Regions from separate parts of the Pseudomonas sp. FP2309 genome, predicted to be linked through region 3. Evidence: predicted binding sites of a transcription regulator. Region 3 holds the regulator's gene; each other region holds the start of a gene.
What was found. Region 3 encodes FliA, which starts transcription of late flagellar genes. Its sites were predicted from a motif close to CTAAAGTTTNNNNNNNNNNNGCCGNTAA; they were not measured.
Positions count from the first base shown of each region.

Region 1: the regulator FliA is predicted to act here: its motif matches at 3,270-3,297, upstream of PSH59_RS00595 (methyl-accepting chemotaxis protein).
Region 2: the regulator FliA is predicted to act here: its motif matches at 4,400-4,427, upstream of PSH59_RS25275 (methyl-accepting chemotaxis protein).

Region 1 covers NZ_CP117439.1:118,935-125,629, forward strand. Annotated here, with positions in the region: rRNA gene PSH59_RS00580 (23S ribosomal RNA) at 1-2,585, shown strand, start outside; rRNA gene rrf (5S ribosomal RNA) at 2,743-2,858, shown strand; rRNA gene rrf (5S ribosomal RNA) at 2,968-3,083, shown strand; gene PSH59_RS00595 (methyl-accepting chemotaxis protein) at 3,412-5,292, shown strand; gene PSH59_RS00600 (SRPBCC family protein) at 5,331-5,795, opposite strand; gene PSH59_RS00605 (amino acid adenylation domain-containing protein) at 5,815-6,695, opposite strand, start outside.
Region 2 covers NZ_CP117439.1:5,455,958-5,462,652, reverse strand. Annotated here, with positions in the region: gene PSH59_RS25290 (bifunctional diguanylate cyclase/phosphodiesterase) at 196-1,869, shown strand; gene PSH59_RS25285 (NorM family multidrug efflux MATE transporter) at 1,866-3,278, opposite strand; gene PSH59_RS25280 (LysR substrate-binding domain-containing protein) at 3,431-4,351, shown strand; gene PSH59_RS25275 (methyl-accepting chemotaxis protein) at 4,527-6,503, shown strand; gene PSH59_RS25270 (YifB family Mg chelatase-like AAA ATPase) at 6,527-6,695, opposite strand, start outside.
Region 3 covers NZ_CP117439.1:3,934,788-3,941,482, forward strand. Annotated here, with positions in the region: gene PSH59_RS18000 (chemotaxis response regulator protein-glutamate methylesterase) at 1-1,006, opposite strand, end outside; gene PSH59_RS18005 (chemotaxis protein CheA) at 1,055-3,298, opposite strand; gene PSH59_RS18010 (protein phosphatase CheZ) at 3,310-4,098, opposite strand; gene PSH59_RS18015 (chemotaxis response regulator CheY) at 4,117-4,491, opposite strand; gene fliA (RNA polymerase sigma factor FliA) at 4,661-5,401, opposite strand; gene fleN (flagellar synthesis regulator FleN) at 5,398-6,231, opposite strand; gene flhF (flagellar biosynthesis protein FlhF) at 6,338-6,695, opposite strand, start outside.

The sequences.
Region 1 (6,695 bases), 1.8 Mb from region 3:
TGCGGCCATAGTGGGTGATAGCCCTGTACGCGAAAATCTCTTAGTCATGAAATCGAGTAGGACGGAGCACGAGAAACTTTGTCTGAATATGGGGGGACCATCCTCCAAGGCTAAATACTACTGACTGACCGATAGTGAACTAGTACCGTGAGGGAAAGGCGAAAAGAACCCCGGAGAGGGGAGTGAAATAGATCCTGAAACCGTATGCGTACAAGCAGTGGGAGCCCACTTTGTTGGGTGACTGCGTACCTTTTGTATAATGGGTCAGCGACTTATTTTCAGTGGCGAGCTTAACCGAATAGGGGAGGCGTAGCGAAAGCGAGTCTTAATAGGGCGTCTAGTCGCTGGGAATAGACCCGAAACCGGGCGATCTATCCATGGGCAGGTTGAAGGTTGGGTAACACTAACTGGAGGACCGAACCGACTACCGTTGAAAAGTTAGCGGATGACCTGTGGATCGGAGTGAAAGGCTAATCAAGCTCGGAGATAGCTGGTTCTCCTCGAAAGCTATTTAGGTAGCGCCTCATGTATCACTGTAGGGGGTAGAGCACTGTTTCGGCTAGGGGGTCATCCCGACTTACCAAACCGATGCAAACTCCGAATACCTACAAGTGCCGAGCATGGGAGACACACGGCGGGTGCTAACGTCCGTCGTGAAAAGGGAAACAACCCAGACCGTCAGCTAAGGTCCCAAAGTTATGGTTAAGTGGGAAACGATGTGGGAAGGCTTAGACAGCTAGGAGGTTGGCTTAGAAGCAGCCACCCTTTAAAGAAAGCGTAATAGCTCACTAGTCGAGTCGGCCTGCGCGGAAGATGTAACGGGGCTCAAACCATACACCGAAGCTACGGGTATCACGTAAGTGATGCGGTAGAGGAGCGTTCTGTAAGCCTGTGAAGGTGAGTTGAGAAGCTTGCTGGAGGTATCAGAAGTGCGAATGCTGACATGAGTAACGACAATGGGTGTGAAAAACACCCACGCCGAAAGACCAAGGTTTCCTGCGCAACGTTAATCGACGCAGGGTTAGTCGGTCCCTAAGGCGAGGCTGAAAAGCGTAGTCGATGGAAAACAGGTTAATATTCCTGTACTTCTGGTTATTGCGATGGAGGGACGGAGAAGGCTAGGCCAGCTTGGCGTTGGTTGTCCAAGTTTAAGGTGGTAGGCTGGAATCTTAGGTAAATCCGGGATTCTAAGGCCGAGAGCTGATGACGAGTTAACTTTTAGTTAACGAAGTGGTTGATGCCATGCTTCCAAGAAAAGCTTCTAAGCTTCAGGTAACCAGGAACCGTACCCCAAACCGACACAGGTGGTTGGGTAGAGAATACCAAGGCGCTTGAGAGAACTCGGGTGAAGGAACTAGGCAAAATGGCACCGTAACTTCGGGAGAAGGTGCGCCGGTGAGGGTGAAGGACTTGCTCCGTAAGCTCATGCCGGTCGAAGATACCAGGCCGCTGCGACTGTTTATTAAAAACACAGCACTCTGCAAACACGAAAGTGGACGTATAGGGTGTGACGCCTGCCCGGTGCCGGAAGGTTAATTGATGGGGTTAGCTAACGCGAAGCTCTTGATCGAAGCCCCGGTAAACGGCGGCCGTAACTATAACGGTCCTAAGGTAGCGAAATTCCTTGTCGGGTAAGTTCCGACCTGCACGAATGGCGTAACGATGGCGGCGCTGTCTCCACCCGAGACTCAGTGAAATTGAAATCGCTGTGAAGATGCAGTGTATCCGCGGCTAGACGGAAAGACCCCGTGAACCTTTACTATAGCTTTGCACTGGACTTTGAATTTGCTTGTGTAGGATAGGTGGGAGGCTTTGAAGCGTGGACGCCAGTTCGCGTGGAGCCAACCTTGAAATACCACCCTGGCAACTTTGAGGTTCTAACTCAGGTCCGTTATCCGGATCGAGGACAGTGTATGGTGGGTAGTTTGACTGGGGCGGTCTCCTCCTAAAGAGTAACGGAGGAGTACGAAGGTGCGCTCAGACCGGTCGGAAATCGGTCGTAGAGTATAAAGGCAAAAGCGCGCTTGACTGCGAGACAGACACGTCGAGCAGGTACGAAAGTAGGTCTTAGTGATCCGGTGGTTCTGTATGGAAGGGCCATCGCTCAACGGATAAAAGGTACTCCGGGGATAACAGGCTGATACCGCCCAAGAGTTCATATCGACGGCGGTTTTGGCACCTCGATGTCGGCTCATCACATCCTGGGGCTGAAGCCGGTCCCAAGGGTATGGCTGTTCGCCATTTAAAGTGGTACGCGAGCTGGGTTTAGAACGTCGTGAGACAGTTCGGTCCCTATCTGCCGTGGACGTTTGAGATTTGAGAGGGGCTGCTCCTAGTACGAGAGGACCGGAGTGGACGAACCTCTGGTGTTCCGGTTGTCACGCCAGTGGCATTGCCGGGTAGCTATGTTCGGAATAGATAACCGCTGAAAGCATCTAAGCGGGAAACTAGCCTCAAGATGAGATCTCACTGGAACCTTGAGTTCCCTGAAGGGCCGTCGAAGACTACGACGTTGATAGGTTGGGTGTGTAAGCGCTGTGAGGCGTTGAGCTAACCAATACTAATTGCCCGTGAGGCTTGACCATATAACACCCAAGCAATTTGAGAACCTGAAAGGGCATCAGATTGCGGTGTGTGAAGACGAGACGAACCGAAAGTTTGTAGATCGCAAAACACCGAAAGCTGTCACATACCCAATTTGCTGAAGCGAGGCCGTTTGGTCACGAGTCAGTACACGAATTTCTTGACGACCATAGAGCATTGGAACCACCTGATCCCATCCCGAACTCAGCAGTGAAACGATGCATCGCCGATGGTAGTGTGGGGTTTCCCCATGTGAGAGTAGGTCATCGTCAAGATTAAATTCCAGAACCCCTGTTTGCTCACGCAGACAGGGGTTTTGTTTATGTAGAAGTCCATGAATTTCATCGGCACGTTGCTAACGCGACGGTTCGATACACAGAATTTCTTGACGACCATAGAGCATTGGAACCACCTGATCCCATCCCGAACTCAGCAGTGAAACGATGCATCGCCGATGGTAGTGTGGGGTTTCCCCATGTGAGAGTAGGTCATCGTCAAGATTGAATTCCAGAACCCCTGTTTGCTAACGCAAACAGGGGTTTTGTCGTTTAGAGGCGAACGATCACGTCATGTTTTCTCTCTCCGCGACAATTCACATTCGTAGACTCATCTGGACCGACCGAAGCAGGCTGCTGACTACCGCTGGTCTATTTCCTACGTAAAAAGCGACTTTTTCCCACAACTTCCTAAGTTTTGCGTCGATTTGGCCGAAAGCCTGATGAGCCATGCGTGCACCGAAACAGTGCGGACTGACAGTCCGCTCACATACCGTTCATGGAATGTTTCACCTTGCACGCTCATCCCCCTTTGGCAAAAGAAGTCGATGAAATGAATCTCAAGTTCAGTCATAAAATTCTGTTGGCCGCGTCAGGCGTTGTGGTTCTAGCCTTCGCGTTGTTCACCCTTTACAACGATTACCTGCAGCGCAGCACAATTAAACAGAACCTGGAGTCGTCTATCCAGCAATCCGGTGAGCTCACCGCCAGCAGTGTGCAGAACTGGCTCAGTGGGCGAATACTGGTGCTTGAAAGCCTGACGCAAAACGTTGCCCACCAAGGCAGTGCCGCCGATCTTCCAGGCCTGGTCGATCAACCTGCGTTCACCTCGAACTTCCAGTTCACGTATGTCGGCCAAACCAACGGCGTGTTTACCCAGCGCCCGGATGCAAAAATGCCCGACGGTTATGACCCCCGTCAGCGCCCCTGGTACAAACAAGCCGTGGCGGCGGATAAACCCATGCTCACGCCGCCCTATATGGCTGCCGTAGGTGGGCAGATTGTCACTATCGCCATGCCGGTGAAAAAGAACGGCGAACTGCTTGGTGTCGTCGGCGGCGACCTAAGCCTGCAAACCCTGGTGAAAATTATCAACTCGGTGGATTTCGGCGGCATCGGCCATGCGTTCCTAGTCAGTGGCGACGGCCAGGTCATCGTCAGTCCTGACGAAGACCAAGTGATGAAAAACCTCAAGGACATCTACCCCGGGACCAGCGTTCGCATTGAAAAGCTCAACCAGGATGTCGTCCTCAAGGGCCAGGATCGTATTCTGTCATTCACTCCGATCAGCGGCCTACCAGGCGCGGATTGGTACATCGGTCTGTCGATCGATAAAGACAAGGCCTACGCCCCTCTGGGGAAATTCCGAACTTCCGCATTGATCGCCATGTTGATTGCCGTCGTTGCGATTGCTGTGCTCTTGAGCTTGCTGATTCAAGTCTTGCTGCGCCCCCTGACCACCATGGGCGTTGCGATGCAGGACATTGCTCAGGGGGAGGGTGACCTGACTCGTCGTCTCGCCGTTACCAGCAAAGATGAGTTTGGCGAAGTGGGCAGTGCGTTCAACCGGTTCGTGGAGCGTATCCACGCCTCGATTTCCGAAGTATCGTCCGCAACACGCCAGGTTCATGACCTGTCGCAACGGGTAATGGCGTCGTCCAACGCCTCTATTATCGGTTCTGACGAGCAAAGCGCGCGCACCAACAGTGTGGCTGCGGCAATCAACGAACTGGGTGCTGCCACCCAGGAAATCGCGCGTAACGCCGCTGATGCTTCACAGCACGCCAGCGGTGCCAGCGAGCAAGCTGACGACGGACGCAAAGTGGTGGAGCAAACCATTCTGGCAATGTCGGAGCTGTCGCAAAAAATCAGTTTGTCCTGTACTCAGATCGAAACCCTGAACGCCAGCACGGACAACATTGGTCACATCCTCGATGTGATTAAAGGTATCTCCCAGCAAACCAACCTGTTGGCACTGAACGCCGCGATTGAAGCCGCACGTGCGGGTGAGGCAGGACGAGGCTTTGCCGTGGTCGCTGACGAAGTGCGCAACTTGGCTCACCGTACCCAGGAGTCCGCCGAAGAGATTCATAAGATGATCACTTCTCTGCAAGTGGGCTCGCGTGAGGCGGTGACCACCATGAACGCCAGCCAGGCCTCCAGCGAGGAAAGCGTCGAGGTCGCCAACCAGGCCGGTGAGCGCCTGGTCAGCGTGACGCAGCGGATCGTCGAGATCGACGGCATGAATCAGTCCGTCGCGGCCGCCACCGAGGAGCAGACTGCCGTGGTGGAAACCCTCAACGTAGACATCAACCAGATCAATCTGCTGAACCAGCAGGGCGTGGCCAACCTCAACGAAACGCTGAAGGATTGCGATGCGTTGTCGCAGCAGGCTAATCGGTTGAAGCAACTGGTCGACAGTTTCAAGATCTGACCCATCACCTGTGTGCGTAGGAGCGAGCCGTCGCGCTCCTACGGCCTGCTCAGCAAACGACGTACATTGTCCAGCGCGCTGTCTGCGAAGTCCTGCACAAACTGTTCAAACCCCTTCTGTGCCGCCTCTACGGGCTCGGCAATGATGGTCCAGGTGACTCTGGAACAACGCGTTCCCAGAGCCTCGACGTTAATGGCTGACCACAATCTGGCCACACCCAGGGTGTTGTAGATCGTGGTCCATGTCATGTGCATGGCGTGCTCATCCCGACTGTTGAGCTGTTCAACCACACGGTTGCCATCTCGGAAGAACTTCGTGCGCAATGCACCTACGCCGGTACCGGTCATTTCAATATGCGTCAGGTCGGTGATGAATACATCGAACCTGGAAAATTCCCCCACCATGTCCCACAAACGGCAGGCCTGGCAGTCGACCACTACAGAGGCCACTATCGGCCGGCCAGTCGGGTTGTGGATTAACGTATCGGGTTGCAGCAGATTCATGAGGTTGTCCTGGGGCCGTTCATAGAAAGCCGATAGCCTTGAGGTAATTGCAGCCTTTGCTCAATAGCGTGGGTTCTTTGTCGGGATACCTCTCGCCCATCTGCTGAACGCCATGGCGCGCGTTGTCGTGAAGGATCATCCCGGTGTCGCCGATGTCTTCATCCAGGCCATCAAGATAAAACCCGAGTACGCCGAACAGCGCGTTGTCCTGGTCCACAGTCCTTAGCGCCTCCTGCCATCGCGCGAGGCTCACTCGCTCGAACGTGTGACCCGACCGGCTGAACGCATCCAGATAGTCCCCCCAGCTCAAAGGTTGTGGGTTATGTAGGTTGAACACGTTTCTATCGGCTTGGAAACGACCACTGTGGAAGGCAATGAAGCGAGCCAGGAAATCCACCGGCATCAGGTCGAAATTCAGATCGAGTCGTGGAAGCAGGCCCAATTGCAAAGAGCCTTTGAGCATCAGCAACAGGCGATTTTTTTGCGGCTGACAGACCCCGTTACGGCTGTTGAAACTGACGTTTCCAGGACGATGAATATTCACCCAGGCTCCCTGTTTGAGTGCATGTCCCAGATGCCGCTCCGCCACCCACTTGGACAGGTTGTAGCCATTCTTGATGTACACCGGCAATGTGGCTGCGGCGGGGGTTTCAAGTACATGACCAAGCGTGTCGACGCTACTGCAGGCTGATAACGTCGATACAAAATTGAAGACCTTCTTGCTGCCTGTCTCGCACAAACGCAGGCATTCGAATATAGGGTCGACGTTGTCGCTGGCCAGTGAGGCATAGTCCATTACGTGGTTGACCTGGGCCGCATTGTGCACCAGCACGCCGAAGCCTTCGACGAGGTAGTCGTAGACGTTACTCGCCAAGCCCAATCGAGGCCGGCTGATGTCCG
Region 2 (6,695 bases), 1.5 Mb from region 3:
GGATCGACGGTGTGACGTACCACTCGATCTAAATTTGCCGCTTTTGATACTTTGCCGCAGGATGTCGAGGCTTTTGGTTAACCTGAGACAAATGATTACAGCCTGCGTGTTTGATAACCCCTATCATTGGTGATTATCAGGCCGCACGTCATAATGCCCGCCGCCAACGAATTTTGCAGAGTCTAGGGAGCTAGCTTGTCTACGCCTGTCGAACCCTTGCGTTTGCTGCTATTGGCCGATGCGCCTGAGTGGGCAGCGTTATTGCGCGAGTGCCTGGCGCCGATGGGCGATGGGGCTGTGCTGATCAGCGCGCCCAATTGGGACTCGGTGAGTCGTCTGTTCGATGACGACCAAAGCGCCGTGCTATTGACCACGCCCAACCTGCAACCCGGCCCTGGTCGGTGCAGTTTGCCGTGCGTATTGCTGTTGGAGCAGGAACCGTTGGTTTCGCCGCTGGGCGTCAGCGACTGGCTGATCCGTGATGCTTTGGGCACCGATACCCTGCGCCGCTGCCTGCGCCATGTGCGCGAGCGCGGTGTGTTGGAAACCACCCTGCAACGCCTTGCCGAGCAAGACCCGCTGACCGGCATCGCCAACCGCCAGGGTTTCCAGACCTTGCTGGCCGCGCGACTGGCCGAGAATGAAGGCCGCGGCCTGGCCCTCGGTCACCTCGACCTCGACAATTTCCGTCACGCCAACGACGCCCTTGGCCATCAGGCCGGCGACCGGTTGATCCTGCAGGTTGTCTCGCGGCTCAAGAGCCAGCTCGAAGCCGGCGACCAACTGGCCCGTCTGGGCAGCGACGAATTCGCCTTGTTGATCGATACCCGCCGTGCGCCCCAGCGCGCCGAGTGGATGGCCGAGCGCATCACCGAAGCCATGGCCGAACCTTACTGGGTGGATGGCGAAAGCCTGCTGATCGGTTGCAGCCTGGGTGTGGCGCATGCGCGTGCGCGGGCCGGTGCCGACCCGCTGATGTGGCACGCCCACATCGCCATGCAGCAAGCCAAAAGCACTCAGGGCTGTACCTTTCATATCTTCAACGAACGCATCAACCGTAACGCGCGCAGCCTGGCCGACCTGGAAAGTGAATTGCGCCGTGCCTTGCGTCGGGATGAACTGGAGCTGCATTACCAACCGCGCCTGGACCTGGACGATGGGCATATTGTTGGCCTGGAAGCGCTGGTGCGCTGGCGCCATGGCGAACGCGGCCTGCTGCCGCCCAGCGAATTCGTGCCGTTGGCTGAACAGAGCGGCCTGATCGTACCGCTGGGATACTGGGTGATCTCCCGGGCCCTGCGCGACATGCAAGACCTGCGTGAACGCGGCCTGCCGCCGTTGCACATGGCGGTCAACCTGTCATTTCGCCAGTTCCAGGACAGCCAGTTGCTCTCCACCCTCAGCCGGCTGATTGCCGAGCGTGGTGTGGAGGCGCAGTGGCTGGAGTTCGAGTTGACCGAAACCGCCGTTATGCGCCGCAGTGACCTGGTCAAGCAGACCATGGACGCCCTCGGTCGCCTGGGTGTGCGGTTCTCCCTGGACGACTTCGGCACCGGTTTCTCATCGTTCGTGCACCTCAACAGCCTGCCGATCGCCTTGCTGAAGATCGACAAGAGCTTCGTCGGCGGCATGGAGGAGCGCGAAGAGAACCGCAAACTGGTGCATGCCATGATCAACCTGGCGCACAACCTCAACCTGGAAGTGGTGGCCGAAGGGGTGGAAACCCCTGAGCAACTGGCGCTGCTGAGGTTGTTCGGCTGTGACCAGGCTCAGGGTTATCTGATCAGCAAACCGTTGCCGTTGCCTGAACTGGTGGACTACCTGACATTCGGCAGGGGCCGGCAGGCACAGGTAGGCGAAGGGCTTTAATCCGCTTGTGCGGCCTGAAACCCCTGGCGGGTTTCGGGCGCTGCGCCTTCCTGGCGAATCATGCGCTTCATCTTTGCCTCGAATGCCCAGGTCAGGCTGACGGCCGCACACGCCAAACCCAGCGCCAAGCCCCACCACACGCCGGTCGGTCCCCAGCCCAGGATGAACGCCATCAGCCAGGCGGCAGGCGCGCCAATCAACCAATAGCAGCCCGCCCCAATCAAAAAGGTGGTCTTGGCATCTTTAAGCCCACGAATGCACCCCATAGCAATGGTTTGCACGCCGTCAAACAGTTCGAACCAGGCGGCAACGGCGAGCAGGCTGACGGCCATGACAATGACGTCGTGGAACGCCGGGTTGTTGTGATCAATGAGCAAGCCGATCAGTGGATCGGAAAACAGCCATAGCACCACGGCAAAACCCAGCATCACCGCAGCGCCAAAAGTGATGCCGACCCGACCCGCCATGCGCGCCTGCAGTAACTGCCCGGCACCATAATGCTGACCGATGCGCATGGTCACGGCGTAGGACATGCCCGCCGGCACCATGAACGCGACCGAGACGATTTGCAGGGCGACCTGATGCGCCGCCAACTGTGTGCTGCCCATGGTGCCGATGCACAGCGCGGCAAAGGCAAACAGCCCAACCTCCACCGCATAGGTGCCGCCAATCGGCAGGCCCAGGCGCCACAGTTCGCGCAGGTACCGCGTGTTGAGGCGCAGCAGGCCGCTGCCCAATGGATAGGCGGCATAGTCGCGGTTGCTGCGGATGTACCACATCAGCGCCAGCGCCATGCCGTTGGCGACGATGGCGGTGACCAGGCCGATGCCCATCAGCCCGAGTTTCGGCAGGCCGAACATGCCTTCGATCAAGGCGTGGTTGAGCAGGTAATTGAGTACCGTGCCGCCAAGGCTGATCACCATCACGGGAGTTGCCTTGCCGATGGCGCTGGTGAAGCCGCGCAAGGCCATGAAACTCAGGTAGCCGGGCAGGGCGAATGGCAGCACCGTCAGAAACTGCCCCGCCGATTGCACGTTGCTTTCGGTCTGGCCGAACATCAGCAGCACCGGCTTGAGGTTCCACAACAGCAACGCCGCCGCCAGGGCCATCAACCAGGCGAGCCAAAGCCCCGCCTGGGTCAGGCGGGTGGCGCCGTCGATATCACCGGCACCGTGACGGATCGCCACCAGTGTGCCCACGGCGGCAATCACGCCGATGCAGAAGATCGACACGAACGAATAGGTCGCCGCGCCCAGGCCACCACCGGCCAGGGCTTCGGGGCTCAGGCGCGCCATCATCAGGGTGTCGGTCAGCACCATCAGCATGTGCGCCAACTGTGAGGCGATCAGCGGCCCTGACAGCCGCAGAATGGCCCAGAGTTCAGTACGTGCCGGATGCTGCATGATCATCACGCTCAAAAAGTCAGACGTTTGGGGAGGGGGTGATTCTCGGCGCTCTCAGGCCATTGCACAAAGGGATAAATGCGATCGTTTGCATGATTAAAACTCATGCCTTATGGATTCTGGTAGGGTTCCGGCATTGCGCTGTCGGAGCTTTCTTTATGTCTCGTCGTCTCCCTCCTCTTTACGCCTTGCGTGCTTTTGAAGCGGCCTCCCGGCATAACTCCTTTACCCGTGCCGCCGAAGAACTGTCGATTACCCAAAGTGCGGTGAGCCGGCATATCCGCACGCTGGAAGAGCATTTCGCCTGCCGTCTGTTCCAGCGCAGCGGCCGCAATCGGCAGCTCACCGAAGCGGCGCGCCTGCTGTTGCCTGGAGTGCGTGAGGGGTTCGCGGCGCTGGAGCGGGCCTGCCATACCCTGAACGCCGAAGATGACATCCTGCGCATGAAGGCGCCGTCGACCCTGACCATGCGGTGGCTGTTGGCGCGGCTCAGTCGCTTCCGGGCATTACAGCCGGGCAATGAGGTGCAACTCACCAGCGCCTGGATGAACGTGGACGAAGTGGACTTCAACCAGGAGCCTTTCGATTGCGCGGTGTTATTGAGCTACGGGCACTTTCCGGCAGATTGGGAAGCCAGTTACCTGTTCCCCGAGTTCCTGATCCCCGTCGGCGCGCCGAACCTGCTCAAGGACGGCCCTTGGGACGTCAACCGCCTGGCGGGCACCGAGTTGCTGCATCCCACGCCAGACCGTCGCGACTGGCGCAATTGGCTGGAGCGCATGGGGTTGTCGTCCCACGTTTCGCTCAAGGGCGGCCAAGTGTTCGATACGCTGGAGCTGGGCATGATCGCGGCGGCACGGGGTTACGGGGTGTCCATGGGCGACCTGCTGATGGTGGCCGAAGATGTGGCACAAGGGCGTTTGAGCCTGCCATGGCCAACGGCGGTGGCGAGTGGGGAAAGTTACTATCTGGTATGGCCCAAGACCCGCCCCGGCGGTGAGCGTTTGCGGCGTCTGGCGGATTTTCTCCAGGGCGAAGTGCAGGCCATGGCTTTGCCTGCGGTCGAACGTCTCGATTGAATGGGGGCGCCCCATACGCAACCGTTTGCGCGATGCCCTTGGGATTCGCTCAAGTATTGCCACACGCCGCCGAAGTAGGTGTGTTGGAACAATCGTGCACCAACGTTTCCCATTAGATAATTTGCCGAGCAGCGCTATGAGATCAGGATGATCCTGGCCTCGGCCAGGAGCCGTCATGTCTCAACCTCGCGCGCGGATTGCCTCCCAGTTAGGCATCGCATTAGCTGTGATTTTGGCTGTCGCCATCGGCGGCAGTACTGTTTTCGCCTTGCGTTCCCTCGACTCCGCCAACCTCGATACCCGCGAGGAGCACCTGGCCAGCGAAGCGCGTTTGCTCGCCGACCAACTCAATACCTTCCACAGCACGTTACGCGAGAGCACCCAGCGCCTGACGGGGTTGTTCGAGAAACGCTTCAGCGCCGGGTTGACGGTGAAGGCCGATCAACCGGTCGCGGTGGCCGGGGTTCAGACACCGAGCCTGTTGCTGGGCGGCGAAGTGCTCAACAACAACTTCACCGAAGTGGATGAGTTCAAGCAGATGTCCGGCGGCGTGGCCACCGTGTTTGTGCGCAGCGGTGACGACTTTATCCGTGTCAGCACCTCCCTGACCAAGCAGGACGGCAGCCGTGCGATCGGCACTGTGCTTGATCGCCAGGGTCCGGCCTACCAGCGAGTGCTAGGTGGCCAGGCCTATATCGGACGTGCGGTGTTGTTCGACCGTTCCTACATGACCCAATACAGCCCTGTACGCGACCCCAGTGGCAAAGTGATCGCTGTGTTGTTCATCGGGTTTGACTACACCGACGCGCAGGCCGCCCAGTTCGAAAACCTCAAGCGCTTCCGCATCGGCCAGACCGGTTCCCTGGCGTTGCTCGATGAGCAGAAGCGCTGGCTGGTGCCCCCGGCGGGCGTGCAGGCTCTGGATCAGGCGGTTCCGGTGATGCTGGACCTGGCCAAGACCCCAGGCAAAGGTCACTTCTGGAGCGACAGGAACGAAGATTTCTACAGCGTGTCGGTGCCCTTCGAAGGTGGCCCATGGGCCGTGGTCGCGAGCATGCCGAAAGCGGAAATCCGTGCGGTGACCTGGGCCGTCGGCATTCGTCTGGTGATCGGCAGCGTGCTGGCGATGTTACTGGCGGTGGGCGCCACGGTCTGGCTGTTGCGCAGCAAACTGCAACCGTTGAGTGATCTGGTGCGTCAGGCCGAAGCCTTGGGTGCTGGCGACTTGAGCGCACGGCTTAACGTGTCCAGCCATGACGAAATTGGCCAACTGGCGCGCAGTTTCAACCAGATGGGTGAAGCGCTGTCGACCATGGTTTCCCATATCCGCAAGGCGGCCGAAGAGGTCAATAGCCGTGCTCAGGCCTTGTCGGGTTTGTCGGGCGGCGCTTATGACGGCATGGAGCAGCAGTCCGGCGAAATCACCAGCATGGCCGGCGCGGTGGAAGAATTCAGCGCCACCTCGCTGAACATCGCCGACAACATGGGCAACACTGAGCGTCTCGCCCAGGAAAATGCCCAACAAACCCGCATCGGCCGAAACTCGATGCAAGAGGCTTCCACCTCCTTGGAGCATATCGCTACCGCCCTGAACAGCACGGCCACGGTGATTAATACCTTGGGTCAGCGTTCTCAGGAAATCGGCGGGATCGTGGGTGTGATCACCTCCATCGCCGAGCAGACCAACCTGCTGGCGCTCAACGCTGCCATTGAAGCCGCGCGGGCTGGTGAACAGGGCCGCGGTTTTGCGGTGGTGGCTGACGAAGTGCGTAACCTGGCGTCGCGGACCCGCGAAGCCACCGATGAAATTTCCGGGATGATCCAAAGCATCCAGAAAGAAACCGGCAACGCCATCAGCACCATGGAACACGGCAATGTGTTGATGCAGGAAGGCCTGTCGCGCAATGCCGATGTGGCCTCGGCACTGGCGCGTATCGATGAGCAAAGCCGCTCGGCGGGTCAGCAGTTCGCGGCGATTACCACGGCGACGCAGGAACAGAGCAGCACCGCGACCTTGCTCAGCAGCAACTTGCAAAGCATCGCGCTGGCCAACAGTGAGCAGCGTGAAGTGGTATCGAACCTGGCGATTACTGCCAAAGAGTTGGAGACCCTGGCGGCGGGCCTGCGTCAAGAAGTGGATCGCTTCCGCTGAAATGCCGTCTATCACCGGGTGGGCTAAGTGATCGCTGCCGGACGGTATTGCAGGGCCTCTTTGAGATGATCGCGGGTGATGGCATCCGCCTGATCCAAGTCCGCCAGGGTGCGCGCCACCTTGAGCAATCGGTGTGCTGCGCGTAGCGACAACGTGAGCCGCTCGCAGGCGCTTTCCAGCCAGCCTTCATCG
Region 3 (6,695 bases):
TCGCACTGCCGCCCTGCTTGAGCAGGCGCGCGCCTTCGCGGCCGTCGGCACCCATGCCGGTGAGCACCACCGCCAGAACTTTGTCGCCGTAAGACTTGGCTGCCGAACCGAAGGTGATGTCCACACACGGTTTGTAGTTCAGGCGCTCATCGCCCGGCAGGATTTTGATCGCGCCACGCCCGTCAACCATCATCTGCTTGCCACCGGGGGCCAGCAGCGCCAGGCCAGGGCGCAGGATGTCGCCGTCCTCGGCTTCCTTGACGCTGATGCGGCACAGCTTGTCCAGACGCTCGGCAAACGCCTTGGTAAAGGCCGCAGGCATGTGCTGGATCAACACGATCGGCGCCGGAAAGTTGGCCGGCAACTGGGTCAACACCCGCTGCAACGCCACTGGGCCACCGGTGGAGGTGCCGATGGCGACCAGCTTGTAGGCCTTGCGCTTGGGTGCCGGCGAATGCGCGGCAGCAGGCGCGGCGGCGCGTACCGGCGGCGCGGCAGGCCGTGCAAGCGGTGCTGGCGCCGGGCGGCCGAACGTGGAACCGGTGGGCGCAGCAGGTGCCGCCACCGGTGCCGGAGTGGGCGCCGGCGCACTGAACAAGCTGCGACGATTACTGCGGGAAATGCTGTGGACTTTCTCGCACAGCAGTTGCTTGACCTTCTCGGGATTGCGCGAGATGTCTTCGAAATTTTTCGGCAGGAAGTCCACCGCCCCCGCGTCCAGCGCATCGAGGGTCACTCGGGCGCCTTCGTGGGTCAGCGAGGAAAACATCAAAACCGGGGTCGGGCAGCGTTGCATGATGTGCCGAACTGCCGTGATGCCATCCATCATCGGCATCTCGTAGTCCATGGTGATCACATCCGGCTTGAGCGCAATGGCTTGATCAATCGCCTCTTTGCCGTTGGTGGCCGTACCGACCACCTGGATGCTTGGATCGGCGGAAAGAATTTCCGAGACGCGGCGGCGGAAGAAACCTGAATCGTCCACCACCAGGACCTTGACTGCCATAAACACTCCGTTAGGTGGGGCAGGCTTTACCGCCCTGCCCCACCAGAATCAAATACGCCGAGCGGCGTAACGCTTGAGCATGCTCGGAACATCGAGAATCAGCGCGATCCGACCGTCACCGGTGATGGTCGCACCCGACATGCCCGGGGTTCCCTGCAGCATTTTGCCCAAAGGCTTGATGACCACTTCTTCCTGACCCACCAGTTGATCGACGACAAAGCCGATACGCTGGGTGCCCACCGAGAGAATCACCACATGGCCTTCGTGCTGCTCCTCATGGGCGGCCGATGCAACCAGCCAGCGCTTGAGGTAGAACAGGGGCAATGCCTTGTCGCGTACGATCACCACTTCCTGGCCGTCCACCACGTTGGTGCGCGACAGGTCGAGGTGGAAGATTTCGTTGACGTTGACCAGTGGGAAGGCGAAGGCCTGGTTGCCCAGCATCACCATCAGGGTCGGCATGATCGCCAAGGTCAACGGCACCTTGATCACGATCTTCGAGCCCTGGCCCTTGGTCGAGTAGATATTGATCGAGCCGTTGAGCTGGCTGATCTTGGTCTTCACCACGTCCATGCCCACGCCACGGCCCGACACGTCGGAGATCTCGGTCTTGGTCGAGAAGCCAGGGGCGAAGATCAGGTTGTAGCACTCGGTGTCGGTCAGGCGATCGGCAGCGTCCTTGTCCATCACGCCACGCTTGACCGCGATATTGCGCAGAATGGCCGGGTCCATGCCTTTGCCGTCATCGGTGATCGACAGCAGGATGTGGTCGCCCTCCTGCTCCGCCGCCAGAATCACTTTGCCGCCGCGGGACTTGCCCGAGGCTTCGCGCTCTTCCGGGGTTTCCACGCCGTGGTCGACGGCGTTGCGCACCAAGTGGACCAGCGGGTCGGCCAGGGCCTCGACAAGGTTTTTGTCGAGGTCGGTTTCTTCACCCACCAGTTCCAGGTTGATCTCTTTCTTCAGTTGACGCGCCAGGTCACGAACCAGACGCGGGAAGCGGCCGAAGACTTTCTTGATCGGCTGCATCCGCGTTTTCATCACCGCGGTTTGCAGGTCGGCGGTGACCACGTCGAGGTTCGACACGGCCTTTTGCATGGCTTCATCGCCACTGCTCAAGCCCAGGCGCACCAGGCGGTTACGCACCAGTACCAGTTCGCCGACCATGTTCATGATGTCGTCCAGACGCGCGGTATCGACCCGCACGGTGGTTTCGGCTTCACTGGCCGGTTTGTCCGCAGCCGGTGCAGCGGCTGCGGCGGCACGCGCCGGCGCCGGCGCTGCTGCCGGGGCAGCCGCAGGTTTGGCGGCGGCGGCAGGCGCAGCGGCTTTGGCCGGGGCAGCCGCTTTAGCGGCAGCCGGGGCTGCTGTGGCGACGGCGCCGGTCGCAGGCACCTCGCTGAACTTGCCCTTGCCGTGCAAATCGTCCAGCAGGGCTTCGAATTCGTGATCGGTGATCAGACCATCACCGGCAGGCGCTGCACTGGCGGCAGGCGCTGCGGCGGTAGCGGTGGCCGCGACTGCCGGCAGGGCGTCGGCAGCAAACGTGCCTTTGCCATGCAGTTGGTCGAGCAACGCTTCGAATTCGTCATCGGTGATGTCAGTGCTGACAGGCGCGGCAGGCACCTGCTCACCGGCCGGCGCAGCTGCGACCGGCGCCACCGCATCGGCGGCGAACTGGCCTTTGCCGTGCAATTGGTCGAGCAGCGACTCGAACTCTGCGTCGGTGATGTCTTCGCTGGTCGGCTCCACTGCCGGGGCAACGGCGGCAGGCGCTTCGGCTTCGGCCTTGACGGCGCTGAGGGAGTTGAGCAGCTGCTCGAACTCGCTGTCCGTGACGTCCGCTTCAGGCTCGGCCACCGGCTCAGGCGCCGCTTCAACCACCGGCGCTGCCGTGGTGTCCGCAGGCTCTGCATAGCGTGCCAGGGCCGCGAGCAGTTCCGGCGTTGCCGCGGTGATCGGGGCACGTTCACGCACCTCGCTGAACATGCCGTTGACCGCATCCAGTGCTTCGAGAATCACGTCCATCAACTCCGAATCAACGTGACGCTCACCCTTGCGCAGGATGTCGAACACGTTCTCGGCGATGTGGCAGCACTCCACCAGCTCATGGAGCTGGAGGAAGCCGGCGCCCCCTTTTACAGTGTGAAAACCGCGAAAAATTGCATTGAGCAGGTTCGCATCATCCGGACGGCTTTCCAGCTCGACCAGTTGTTCGGACAGTTGCTCTAAAATTTCGCCGGCCTCTACAAGGAAATCCTGAAGGATCTCTTCATCGGCGCCGAAGCTCATGTGGGTGCTCCTTAGAAGCCTAAACTGGATAACAGGTCATCTACGTCATCCTGACCTGACACAACGTCTTCACGTTTATCGGCATGAATCTGCGGACCTTCACCCTTGGCGAGATGTTTTTGTGGATCTTTTTCCGAGAGGATCGCTTCGCGGTCATGTTCGATGCCGGCAAAACGGTCAACCTGGCCTGCCATAAGCACCAGTTTGAGCAGGTTGCTCTCCACTTCGGTGACCAGTTGAGTCACACGCTTGATCACCTGACCGGTGAGGTCCTGGTAATCCTGGGCCAGCAAAATATCGTTGAGATTGCTGGACACCGTGCGGTTGTCCTGCTCGCTGCGCGACAAAAACCCTTCAACCCGACGTGCCAGCTCACGAAACTCTTCAGCTCCCACTTCCCGGCGCATGAAGCGGCCCCAGTCGTTGCTCAGGGCCTGGGCTTCAGTGGCCATGCCGTTGACCAGGGGCGTGGCGTTTTCCACCAGGTCCATGGTGCGGTTGGCCGCCGCCTCAGTCAGCCTGACCACATAGGACAGGCGTTCGGTGGCATCAGTAATCTGCGAGATTTCTTCGGCCTGGGGCATGTGCGGGTCAATCTGAAAATTGACAATTGCACTGTGCAGCTCGCGTGTGAGCTTGCCCACTTCCTGGTACAGGCCGCGGTCACGGGTCTGGTTGAGCTCATGGATCAACTGCACCGCGTCGCCGAAATGGCCTTTTTCAAGGCTGTCGACCAACTGGTGAGCATGCTTTTTCAGGGTTGACTCAAAGTCTCCCAGTGTCGTTTCTTTATGCTCCATAGCTCCCCCGCGATGGCATTAGCCGTGGATGCGTTCGAAGATTTTTTCGATCTTCTCTTTCAAGGCCAATGCAGTGAATGGCTTGACCACGTAACCGTTAACCCCGGCTTGGGCGGCTTCGATGATCTGCTCACGCTTGGCTTCGGCGGTGACCATCAACACAGGCAGGCTGCGAAGTTTCTCGTCGGCGCGCACGTGGCGCAGCAGGTCGATGCCAGTCATGCCCGGCATGTTCCAGTCGGTTACCAGAAAGTCGATGCTCCCGCTGTTGAGGATCGGAATCGCCGTAAGGCCGTCATCCGCCTCGACCGTGTTTGTGAACCCAAGGTCACGCAACAGGTTTTTTATGATCCGCCGCATCGTTGAGAAGTCATCAACGATGAGGATTTTCATGTTCTTGTCCAATTCGACCTCCAAGCAGTCTTAAACGCGCCCAGCACCTGGACGCGCCATTTCAATCAACAGGCATTACACAAAAAGGACTGCCGGGGGCACCACGAGCCGAACCCGCGACGGTCAATCACCGTCGCGGTATCGCTTTGCAGTGTCCCCACACTGCCTGTCAGCGCGCTCGCCACTCTCCCAAACGCCCCCGCAAGCGGGCGGCGCACTGGCTGTGTAACTGGCTGACCCGCGATTCGCTGACCCCCAGGACCTCACCGATTTCCTTGAGGTTCAGCTCTTCGTCGTAGTACAGCGCCAATACCAGTCGCTCACGCTCAGGCAAATTGGCAATCGCGTCAGCCAACGCCCCCTGGAAGCGTTCATCCTCCAGGTCGCGCGCCGGCTCCATGTGAGTACTCGCGCCGTCCTCGTGCAACCCTTCGTGTTCGCCGTCCTGCAACAGGTCGTCGAAACTGAACAGGCGGCTGCCCAAGGTATCGTTCAAAATCCCGTAATAATCGTCGAGACTCAATTGGAGTTCGGCCGCAACTTCGTGATCTTTAGCGTCGCGACCGGTTTTTGCTTCAATTGCGCGAATTGCGTCACTGACCATACGTGTATTGCGGTGCACCGAACGGGGCGCCCAGTCACCCTTGCGCACTTCATCGAGCATGGCGCCACGGATACGGATACCCGCATACGTCTCGAAACTCGCACCCTTGCTCGCGTCGTATTTGGTCGACACTTCGAGCAGACCGATCATGCCGGCCTGGATCAGGTCTTCGACCTGGACGCTGGCGGGCAGGCGAGCCAGCAGGTGATAAGCGATGCGTTTGACCAGTGGCGCATAACGCTCGATCAACTCACCCTGACTGTCACGGGCAGACTTCTTGTAGGCGTTATAGCCGTTCGCTGTCATAGCACGGGTCCTGCGCTCGTCTGATGTACCAATCGCTCGACGAAAAACTCCAGATGCCCCCGTGGGTTGGCGGGCAACGGCCAGGTATCGACCTTCTGAGCAATAGCCTTGAACGCCAATGCGCACTTGGAACGAGGGAACGCTTCGTAGACTGCACGCTGCTTTTGCACAGCCTTGCGCACACACTCGTCGTAGGGCACTGCACCAACGTATTGTAGGGCGACATCGAGAAAGCGGTCCGTGACCTTGGTCAACTTGGCGAACAGGTTGCGCCCTTCCTGCGGGCTCTGGGCCATGTTGGCCAGCACGCGGAAGCGGTTCATGCCGTAGTCACGGTTAAGCAGTTTGATCAGGGCGTAGGCGTCGGTGATCGAGGTGGGCTCATCGCAGACCACCAGTAGCACTTCCTGCGCCGCGCGCACGAAGCTGACCACGGACTCGCCGATCCCGGCGGCGGTGTCGATCACCAGCACGTCGAGGTTGTCGCCGATATCACTGAAGGCCTGAATCAGACCGGCATGCTGCGCCGGGCTCAGGTGCACCATGCTCTGGGTGCCGGACGCGGCCGGCACGATGCGGATACCGCCAGGGCCCTGCAGCAGCACATCGCGCAGTTCACAGCGCCCCTCGATCACATCGGCAAGGGTGTGTTTGGGCGTCAGCCCCAGCAGAACGTCGACGTTCGCCAGCCCCAGGTCAGCATCCAGCAGCATGACGCGACGGCCAAGCTCTGCCAGGGCCAGGGACAAATTCACTGACACGTTAGTTTTCCCGACGCCACCTTTGCCGCCGGTCACCGCGATCACCTGTACGGGATGCATGCTGCCCATTTTATTTCTTTACCTTGTCTTGCTTAGACGCAGGCTACATGGCTTGGCCGCTTGAATCGCTTGCAGACCATCAATGTAGGTACATTTCACGGTGTTCATCCTGACTTCAACCGACCCGTTTGGCGGGGTTGTGGTAGAGGTCGGCGAACATATCGGCCATCGCTTCCTCGCTAGGCTCTTCTTGCATTTGCACGCTCACTGCGCGGCTGACCAACTGATGACGGCGCGGCAGATGCAGGTCATCCGGAATCCGCGGGCCATCGGTCAGGTAGGCAACCGGCAGTTCATGGCTGATCGCCAGGCTCAACACTTCGCCCAGGCTGGCGGTTTCATCCAGTTTAGTCAGGATGCAACCGGCCAGGCCGCAGCGCTTGTAGCTGTGATAAGCAGCGGTAAGAACCTGTTTCTGGCTGGTGGTTGCAAGCACCAGGTAATTTTTCGACTTGATGCCACGCCCGGCCAGG